3 regions of the Phocaeicola fibrisolvens genome follow, and region 2 is predicted to be linked to each of the others. Evidence: riboswitches for the same ligand, from Rfam matches in the RefSeq annotation. Region 2 holds a riboswitch; each other region holds the start of a gene.

Region 1 (3,545 bases), on a different contig from region 2:
GAATCAAAGGCATTTCCTTTGATGGAAAAATCATAACCGCCTTTGTTTTCGATACTGTGGTCGAATCCTACTACAATATATCCTCCCCAACCTCCGAGAGAAACATATTGTTCATTATCAAGACGTTTTTGTGCGTAAGCACAGGCTGCTTCGTGCGTGCTTTCCCCATTGAAACCTGCTGTATTCGTTTCGTTTACAAATTGTCCCGGAGCCGGAACAAATTCATATACTTTATTGCTGTAAATGGAATTTCCGGCAGCAAAAGGTCTTTTTCCGGCCGCTTCACAACATTTCACCGGAATATTGACACTGACTTCATCGACACCGGAGACCGAAATATTACGGGTGAGCACTGCTTTTGTATCTTGATTGTCGTATTTCACAGTAAAGGTAAGCGTGTGTTCTCCGGTTTTAGCGGGTTTGAAACCGTAAACCAAAGAATTGGCTCCCTCAATCGGTTGCCCGTCCAAACTCCATTGATAAGAAGGCTCGGCACTTATTGATACAAAGGGGCGGACAAACAAAGTACGTCCTAATTCTACGTATTTGGTATTATTCTCGGTAAAATATAAAGATGACGGAACTACGATTTCAATCGGAAGTTTATCGACAACCTCAATAGAAACTGTCTTCTTTGATTGTCCGTCTTCATTTGTTACGGTTAAGGTCAGTTCATAAGTTCCCAACTCATCTTGCTTGAATGTATAAGTATTTTCCGTTCCGACTTCGTTTCCGTTAAGAGTCCACAAATAAGTAGCTCCTTCTGCATTTTGAATGTCGGGTGTAAGGATATACTCACGTCCTGCGACAACTTTAAGCCCTATAGAGGGGGTTACCAATGAAATAACGGGCGGAGCCAATTCATTGACATCCACACGAATTTCTTCCTCTGTGCTGGCATCCCTCGTATCCACACGCAGGGTAACGTAATACGAACCGCATTCGTTGAAAATGTATTTCAATTGAGGCTCGTCGGAAATGATACGACCGTTGCATTTCCATGAATAAACGGCGTAATCGACATTCTGATAGGTCGGCTCAATAACGACCTCTTTTCCTATCTTTACAACGTAGATTCCGTCCTCGCTATCCAACTCAATGACAGGAGGCAATATCACGTCCTGCGATATTTCTTCGTCTTTGTTGCATGCAAATAGAAATATCGTCAAGGAGAATAAAAGCAAATACTTCTTCATTATATTTATAATTTTAATGCTGAAATTCCCTTGAAGAAAGTATTTGATTCCAATCTCCATTGGGATATAATAAAAAGGGGCAAATACTTTGCACTTGCCGTTAAAAAGCATTTGCCCCAAATTCATGTTATTCGTTTACGGTTACATCAATATCGTCTATAGCAACGTAAGCAGGAGTGTTCAATCCGTATGCGCTTGAATCGCTTCCTTCGAAATTGATAGCTACAGTACATACGCTGTCACCTAAACCGCTTAAATCCACTTGATTCCATCCGGTACGGATTTTATTGGTCAAACCTGATTCTGCATCTTTACTGGAATCGAAGTTTGCCAAATAGTATTCTACTTCCTTACCTGTAGGTTTACCCGTCGCATCCAACGCAACAAATACCACCTTAAACCATCCTTTTTGTGCCGACAAAGAGCCTTGTGTAAACGAGTTGCCATCCTTCATGACTAAGTAGGTATAAGTCGTATTACAAACCCATACGCTGTTGAATTTACCATATTTCGGTGTACCCTTGACAGGAGTGTTTGTGGTAACGACTCTGTAGCCGGTTGCATCGGTCAGGTAAATCTTCGCACATTTGTCATAGGTTGCTTGTGAATCATTGTATGAATCGCTATAACCGAAAGCTACAGCAAAATTTTTACCGCTATGACCGCCGTTGGGCCAGTACACGCTACATTGGTTTTGATAATCCCCCTGTGTCAGATTATGGAAATTAGAGATGGCAAAACCACCATTCCAAAATTCATATTCCCAAGGCTGTCCGCTTACCCATTCTTGTTCCAAATAGTTAATCGGGAACTGAATGTACGTACCGGTTTGCCCGATTTGAGTGATGTAGCCGGTCGTTACCTGCTTGCCGTTGGCCGTGGCAGAATAGAGATTGTTTCCATACTGGTCAGAAGCCATTACGCTGGAAGGTACGTTATCAAAATCGATAAGCGCATTGGTAGAACTTATCGCGCGGGTTTGAATCGCACTCTCCTCATACGGAGCAAGGAAGTCATCGTCGGATGAACATCCCGTGAACACTGCGGCGGCCATTGCTACAACAGCCATTGCCAAGAATCTAAAATTCTTTTTCATAACTTAATTATTAAAAGTTAAACAAAAAGTTTAAACACACATTCGTTTTTATTGCGACAGATTTGCAACGAATGAGAAATCGGTTATCAAAAAGAATATAGGTGCCTGTGGACGAGCCTCTGTTCATTTTAATCTAATGCCAATTATCCCGTGGTCACTAAATCTATCTCATCAAGCAGGTCTTCTGGCTCATCCCGCTTATCGCGCCTTCCCAGCTTTCACCAGTGGCAAAGAGTGCGATAAACTTTAATAGGACTTACAGCTGCGAGTACAGCTCCGGATTTTCACCGGGATTCCCTTTTAATTCCGTTCGACGCTTCGATTGGAAACTTGACTGGTGCAAAGTTAATGGTTATTTTTTAATCTTGTTTCTTTTTCTGTGATTTTTATTTCAAGAAAGGATTATTTTATGGCGCGAATTGTATTTTCATGTTAATCAAGCATTTATAACAACCACGAATAGTCTTTTCCCCTTATGAATAATAGCGTTTCTCAATTATGGTCTCTTTTCATCTCACGTCGGCAATTCTCTTCGGAGAGATTTTATATGCAAAGGTACAGCGTGCGTCTGGTCGTCAAGTATCGCTTTCACTAACGGTTCCCGGATATTCTTCACGGCAGCCTTCCACAAATCGAAGATTGACTTTCACTCCCCACCTCGTTGCAGGGCATAGTCGGACGAGCCTGACTGTGCTCTTACATTGGGCGGTTGGGTATTCCGTTTCATCCCGTACACTGTTTACTTGCCTTATCCGTCCTTTTCCCGCTGTCAGTCCTGCATAAAAATCATTCCCCGACGAGAAGCCAAAAGAGTTTCAAGAAAAGGAAAAAAAAAGAAAATATTTGACAATCTAAAATTTACAATTATGCACAGCAGGATTTTTCAAATTTCAACGGAGCCGATAGACAAAGAAAACTATCTGAATGAGGACACACTCCAGCAAGGAGACGGGAGCTTCTATGACTATTGTTCAGAAATAGACGAGGAAGACCGTAAAGAGGATATTGCCAATTTGGTCAATCATGCCTTGCCCAAAGGAATGTTCGAGCTTATATCCGATGACACCATGCGCTATAATGGTGGAATAGAGCAATGGAAAGAGGAGTATGTCGCCAATATCAAAAAAAGAGCGAATGCTCTTACGGCAGATAATATGTTGGAATGGGGTTCGACCTATTATCTCAAACAGGCAGTGGAAAATCCGTTGGATGTCGCCTATCATTTCTATTTGGATGGCGATGGCTGCAGTCTT
Region 2 (3,545 bases):
CTTGTTGTCGGGTCACCGGTGTATTACGCAGGGCCCAACGGTTCGCTCTGTGCCTTGCTCGACCGTCTGTTCTATTCTGCCGGCGACTTGCTGGCCTACAAGCCTGCTGCCTCGGTGGCTGTATGCCGTCGCGGAGGAGCCAGTGCGACGTTCGACCGCCTGAACAAGTATTTCACCATCAACAACATGCCGGTGGTGTCGTCACAATACTGGAACAGCGTGCACGGCAGATTGCCGGGCGAAGCGAGTCAGGACATCGAGGGATTGCAGACCATGCGTACGCTGGGGCGCAACATGGCGTGGTTGCTGAAGAACTTGAAGCAGGGAGGAGAGCCTATCCCGCCCAGTGAGCCGTGGACACCGACTCATTTCATCCGTTAGAAGCGGGACTTATCACCATCAGCGAAAAGTAGGGAAACTTCTTTTCCTTGATAATCGCCGGGTCGGAGGTATAGAATTCGTTCGCCCGGCTGATATTTTCGAAGTAATGGAACGCTGCTTCGGGGTGGGAGTCGATGCACTGACGTACGGCTTCCGCGCAAAGAGGCAGTTTCATGATGACGAGGACATAGCCGGATTGGAGTTTCTCGGTCAGTTCTTCGGCGGAGATGAGGCCCGGAATGACCAGCAGCCTTTCTTCCTGTTTGGCCAGGTGGAGACCTGCCACGGGACCTGCGGCAATGAACGCCGGAATGCCTGCGATGCGTCTCACCGGCAAGCCTTTATTTCCCAATAGTTCATACAAGTACTGCACGGAAGCATAGAATCCGGCATCGCCTTCGGCGGCCACGGCTATTTTCTGCCCTTCACGGTAATCTTCCTCTATCTGTGCAGCCACTTCGTGATACACTTGCAGGGCCGCTTCTCTGTGCTTGTTCATCGGAAGGGTGAATGTCTTGATTTTCTCTTCCCCGATTCCCAGTGCCCGCAAGGTGTTTGCGGCGTAGGAGGAGGGGATGCCGGCGGCACTGCGGGTGCCCGGACAATAGATAGAGGAGGCTTCCTGTAGGGCCTTCAGTCCTTTCAGGGTGATGAGCTCCGGGTCGCCGGGGCCTAAGGATACAAACTGAATTGCGGGATATGAGGATTCCATATAGTCTAAAAGGGGATTGATTTTTTTTTTGCGGTCGCTAAGATACAATCTTTTTTGTGAAAATGAAAAATCAGCCGGGATGTAGCATATCAAAAAATATTTTCTACCTTTGTGGCGATATTGGTTCACTGCTGGATAAAGCGTGATGAAAAGGGAATCAGGTGAAAGTCCTGAACAGACCCGCTGCTGTAAGTTTCGCATGATTTTCAGGAAATCTGCATGCCACTGTCGGAAAGATGGGAAGGCTCCTGAAAAGAAACAAGTCAGAAGACCTGCCAGTGTCGTACATAGTTTTTTATGCTTTCGGGAAATAAGGTATGAAAACAACGAGCTGGACTTCTCTCTACCCGTTCTGGATATACGGAATCCTCTTCTCTTTGTATTTGTATGCGTCTCGCGGTCATAAGTGTGTGGTATGAAGATTTGAGGAACTTATGAAACACCTGACACTCATTTTTATTTTCGTTTTTGGCATTGTCGGCTTCTCGGAAGGGCTGGCACAGAGACTGGTCACTCTTTCGGGCCGCATCACGTCTGCCCACGGACAGCCTGTGGCGCAGGCTTCACTGGCGGTGGAGGGTACGGCCTACGGGACGTATTCGGACGAGAAGGGGGGCTACCGACTGGAGCTTCCGGAGGGGACGTATACCGTGGTGGCTTCTTTCATCGGTTATGAGAGCCAGAAGCAGACGGTCCGGTTGGTCGGGCACAAGCGAATCGACTTTGTCCTGAAGGAAGAGGCCGTGGCCTTGAATGAGGTGGAAGTCTATGCCAAGAGCCAATCGCAGAAATTGCGGGAAGGTACGTTCGCCGTCAGTGCGCTGGATGTGAAACCGATTGTGAGTTCGTTGAACAACCTGAACGAGCTGGTGGACCGGGCTTCGGGCATCAAGGTGCGGCAGGAGGGAGGCGTCGGGTCGGACTATGACCTGTCCATCAACGGGATGTCGGGCAATTCGGTCCGTTATTTCATCGACGGGGTGCCGCTGGAGACAAAGGGCTCCGGGGTGTCGCTGGCCAATCTGCCGGTCAATCTCATCGACCACATCGAGATGTACAAGGGGGTGGTTCCGGCTTATTTGGGGGCTGACGCGCTGGGCGGTGCCATCAACATCGTGACGAAGAAGGAGAAAAAGAATTACCTGGACCTATCGTACGGGATAGGTTCGTTCCATACGCACAAGGCGGACTTGAACGCGCAGGTGGTGTTTCCCAAGAGCGGGATTATCGTGCGCCCGACCGTCGGGGTCAACTATTCAAAGAACGACTATATGATGAAAGGGGTAGAGGTGTGGGAGGAAAGCGTGCGAAAGTATGTGCCGTCCAACCGCCGGCGTTTCCACGACGATTATTTCTCGCTGCTGGCCCAGGTGGAGGTCGGAGTGAGCGGGAAACGGTGGGCAGACGACTTCTTTGTGACGGCTTCGTATTCGAAGGTGGACAAGGAGCTGCAGACGGGTTCTATCCAGACCAAGGTCTACGGGATGGCCGAGCGGAACGGGTCGGCTTATAACGTGTCGGCACAGTACCGCAAGAAGGACTTTCTGTTGAAGGGGTTGCAGATGCACAGCATGCTTTCGCATACCTGGGACTATTCGCTGACGGTGGATACGGCCTACCGGGTGTACGACTGGAACGGGAATTATGTGGAGAGTTCCCGCAATGAGATTACGGGACGGGAACGGTCGTTGCGACATTACAAGCGCCCCACGACGATGTTCCGCTCCAACTGGGACTATCGCTTTCATCCGCAGCATGCCCTGAACCTGAACTACTTGTTCAACCGGACGGGAAACGACCGCTACGACGACGTGGATGACAGTTTTGTGCCGTCCAATGACGTGGTATGCAAACACATCCTCGGGCTTTCCTATCAGCAGCAACTGTGGCAGGACAAGATGGAGAACACGTTCTTTATCAAGGATTACATCAATCACCTGAATATCCGGCAGACGGACTTGTACTGGCAGACGGGCTCGGACAAGGTGAAGGGAGAAAGTACGGGAAATTACTTGGGATACGGGGCCGGCACGCGGGTGAAGTTCCGGGAGCCGGTCGCGCTGAAGGCTTCGTTTGAGCATAGCGTGCGTCTGCCTCTGGCCCGTGAACTGCTGGGCAACGGGTCTACGGTCTATGCCAATACGGCGTTGCATCCGGAAAGGAGCAACAACGTGAACCTGGGGCTCTTTGGTACGTGGCATCCCGGAGTGGGGCATGTGTTGTACTACGAAGTGAACGGCTTTATGCGGTTTGTGGACGATTATATTCAGGCCGTGGTGGCGGAGAAAGAGGGCATGATGCAGTATCAGAACGTGCCTGCGGTGTATATCAAGGGACTGGATGCGGAAGTGCGCTACAGCTGGAGGAACCACTTGCAGTGCATGGCCAATGTGAGCTGGCAGGACGCGCGCGACCAGCGTAAATACAAGGATGACGGCAAGCCTTCGGCCAC
Region 3 (3,545 bases), on a different contig from region 2:
AGTCGCGGTCGTTCACTCCTTCGATGAGGCCGTATTTTCGTTTGTCCATCCGGGTGAAACGGCCGGAAAGTCCTTCTGCCGGGGTAGCCAGCACGGAATAGTTCAAACCGTATTTCTGCTTATAAGCCTCCGCTACTTTGTTCATTTCTTCTACGGCTGCATAGAGCGTTTCCCAGGCTTTCGGATTATGCCCGTGTCCCTGTCCGTAGAGTGCCACCATGGCGTTGTGCCCTCCGATGAAGCCGATGCCCAAGGTACCCTGGTTCAGCACGTCGCCCACCTCCTCATTCGGATGACGCTGTGCACCGCCTTTCCATACGTTGTTGCCCATCATGAACGGGAACTGCCGGGCGAGGGCCGTACGCTGGTATTGGTAGCGGGTGTATAATTGCTCGGCAATGAATTCCGCCATGGAGTGAACCGACTGGAGGAAGAATTCCTTGGCTTTTTCTAGACGATTTTCTGGAGTTTCGTCCACAAAAGCTTCCGCTTTGCGATGCGCTTCGATGGCCAGTCGCGGCAGGTTCATGGTCGTGAAAGAAAGATTGCCTCGTCCCAGTGAGGTCTTTTCTCCGTGCAGGTTCTCGAACACACGGGTACGGCATCCCATGGTCGCCAGCTCGTAGCGGTAGCGTTTCGGGTCGTCGGCCCGCCATTTCTCGTGCGTGTTGAAAGGGGTGTCCAGGAACATGAAGTTCGGGAACAACGCCTTGGCCGTGGTGCGGCAAGCCTGCAGGAAGAGGTCGAAGTTCGGACATTCGAAAGTCACCTTTCCTTCAAGGGCCGCTTCAAAGTCCTGCATGGCCAGCTGGTAGTCGGCATCGGAATAAGTCACCCCGTTTTTGACCTTGAAAATCTGAATCGGGAACACCGGTACCTCTCCGTGGTTGCCCAAGCCTTCGATGGTGGCTTTCAACAGTTCCTGAATGACCATTCTTCCCTCAGCCGAGGTGTCGGTACCGTAATTGATGGAACTGAAAACCACCTGGTTTCCTCCGCGGGAATGCATAGTGTTCAGGTTGTGGATGAAACCTTCCATGGCTTGGTGCGTGTCTTTGCGGGTCTGTGTCAGCGTCTTGCGCAACGCGTAGTCCAGTTCTTCCTGTGTCAGCGTAAGGCCTTGGTTTGCCAGAAAGCTGAGGTAAGTAGTACGTGTTTCTTCTCCGGCTTCGATGCCCTGGAAATGCGTACGTATGCCTTTGAGGATTTCTTTTTCGTCGGTTTCTATTCCCTTGAGGTCGAACAACAAGCTGAGGAGTGTGGCCAGGATTTTCTGGAAACTCTTCAGTACCCCTTTGGCCATGAAGAAGTCGAAGGCCGGAATAGCCTGTCCTCCATGCTGTTCGTTCTGGTTGGTCTGGAAGATGATGGTGGACAGGGTAGCATAGCTCTGGATGGACTGCGGCGTACGGATGCTGCCGTTTTTGGTATGGAAACCCCGTTCGAATAGGTCGTCCAGGTCGTACTGGATACAAGTCGTCGTTTTAGTGGGGTAATAATCTAGGTCGTGAATGTGGATGTCGCCCAGCTGGTGTGCCTCGGCATACTGCTTGGGTAGCAAATATTTGTAGGTGTAATCCTTGGTGATTTCAGAAGCGAACGTCATCATCTGTCCGGCCGGCGTATGACTCGACATGTTGGCGTTGCTCAGGTTCACATCGTTCTTGTCGATGGCCACGATGCCGTCCATGATGTGCTTGATACGCGTCTTACGCTCCCGTTCAGTGTTACGCCACTGGCGGTAGATAATGTATTTCTTGGCCACCTCCGGCTGTACCTTCATCAGTTCGTTTTCCACGAGGTCCTGGATATCTTCCACCCCGATGGTCTGTTGGGTGAAATGCGACACTACCTGCCGGGTGATACCTTCTATTTCCTCCTCCTGGAAGTCGATGCCGGTTGCCTTGAACGCTTTACCGATGGCATTGGTGATTTTGGCGGCCGAAAAGTTCTCCTGCTTTCCGTCGCGCTTGATGATACGGATTTCTGTCAGATTCATTTTTCTGTAAATTAAAGAGTGAGACATAAATTTAGGCTTTCCCGGGCAGGTCTTCTGACTGATCTCTCGCCGTAGACGCCTTCCCATGAGTGGGCTCACAGTGGCTTGCAGAGCGTGTCACGGTTTCCACAAGAATCACAGCAGCAGGTACTGTCGCCGATTTGCACGGCATTCCCTTTTGAAACGGTTAAGTTACCTTCGGAAAAGTGAGACAAAGATAGACGTTTGGGAGGAAAATAAAAAATGAGAATTTAGATGAGTCTCTAAATTTGGAGAACTTTTCCAGCGTAAATTAGGTCTACAGCATACTGTGGATGTGTATTTTGGTAAACTGTAATTTATACAGGTTTTTGAATATTGGAAACTTCCGGATTATTCCTTAGTTTAAGAGAGGAAGGAAATAGGAGAAGAAAAAGTCTCTCACAACCTCCGGCAGCAGCCAGCATACGGGGGTTGTGAGAGATGGGCAGATTATTTCTTTTCAGGCAGGTTGACCGGTTTCAGGCCCATCTGCTCCGCTTTCTTCAGCATAAAGTCGAAGGCCGCATCGTGTTCGTTCGGAATCACCCCGTCGAGAATGGCGTCCTTGATGGAACTTTTCAGGCTGCCGATTTCACGGCAAGGCTGGAGGTTGAACACGTGCATGATTTCAGCCCCGTCTACCGGCGGCTGGAAGTTCCGGATACGGTCTTTCTCTTCCAAATCCTTCAGTTTCTGGCGCACCAGCTTGAAATTGTCCAGGAAGCGCTGTTTGCGGGCTTCGTTCTTCGAGGTGATGTCGGCCTCGCAGAGCATCATCAGGTCGTCGATGTCGTCGCCGGCCTCAAACAGCAGACGGCGGACCGCTGAATCGGTCACTTCCTCGTCGGCAATGACGATGGGGCGCATGTGCAGTCCCACGAGCTTCTGCACGTATTTCATCTTTTCGTTCATCGGGAGTTTCATTTTGCGGAAAATTTCCGGAATCATCTTTTCCCCGATGAAATTATGATTGTGGAAAGTCCATCCCGCCTTGGGTTCCCAGCGTTTCGTTCTCGGTTTGCCGATGTCGTGGAGCAGGGTCGCCCAGCGCAGCCACAGGTCATTGGTCACTTTGGAGATGTTGTCCACCACTTCCAGGGTATGGTAGAAATTATCCTTGTGCCCGCGTCCGTTGCGTACTTCCACTCCTTGCAGAGCCACCAGTTCCGGGAAAATCAGTTCCAGCAGTCCGCAGCGGTCCAGGTCGATAAACCCTTTCGACGGAACCGGCGACAAGAGTATCTTGTTTAGTTCGTCGGCGATGCGTTCGCGGGAGATTATCTTGATGCGGTCCTTGTTGCGTTCCAGTGCCGCAAAGGTCTCGTCGTCGATGTAGAAATTCAGCTGTGTGGCAAAGCGGATGCAGCGCATCATGCGCAGCGGGTCGTCGCTGAAGGTGATGTCCGGGTCGAGCGGTGTACGGATGGTCCGTTCCTTCAGGTCATCCAGTCCTCCGAACGGGTCCACCAGCTCTCCGTAGCGGTCCTTGTTCAGACAGACCGCCATGGCATTGATGGTAAAGTCC

Evidence for each region. A riboswitch is a leader RNA that binds a small molecule or an ion and turns the genes downstream of it on or off. The one in region 2 is predicted to bind cobalamin.
Region 1: linked by a shared signal. The riboswitch ahead of OCV81_RS01385 (DUF4465 domain-containing protein) and the one ahead of OCV81_RS12850 (TonB-dependent receptor) in region 2 are both predicted to bind cobalamin.
Region 3: linked by a shared signal. The riboswitch ahead of OCV81_RS00690 (anaerobic ribonucleoside triphosphate reductase) and the one ahead of OCV81_RS12850 (TonB-dependent receptor) in region 2 are both predicted to bind cobalamin.

What each region holds. Positions count from the first base shown of each region.
Region 1 is NZ_JAOQJI010000002.1:135,040-138,584, reverse strand. It holds gene OCV81_RS01390 (PKD-like domain-containing protein) at 1-1,322, opposite strand, end outside; gene OCV81_RS01385 (DUF4465 domain-containing protein) at 1,324-2,292, opposite strand; cobalamin riboswitch at 2,450-2,641, opposite strand; partial or broken gene OCV81_RS01380 (hypothetical protein) at 3,159-3,545, shown strand, end outside.
Region 2 is NZ_JAOQJI010000035.1:15,161-18,705, reverse strand. It holds gene OCV81_RS12860 (flavodoxin family protein) at 1-381, shown strand, start outside; gene OCV81_RS12855 (precorrin-2 C(20)-methyltransferase) at 371-1,093, opposite strand; cobalamin riboswitch at 1,198-1,387, shown strand; gene OCV81_RS12850 (TonB-dependent receptor) at 1,528-3,545, shown strand, end outside.
Region 3 is NZ_JAOQJI010000001.1:186,561-190,105, forward strand. It holds gene OCV81_RS00690 (anaerobic ribonucleoside triphosphate reductase) at 1-2,026, opposite strand, end outside; cobalamin riboswitch at 2,029-2,214, opposite strand; gene OCV81_RS00695 (CCA tRNA nucleotidyltransferase) at 2,471-3,545, opposite strand, start outside.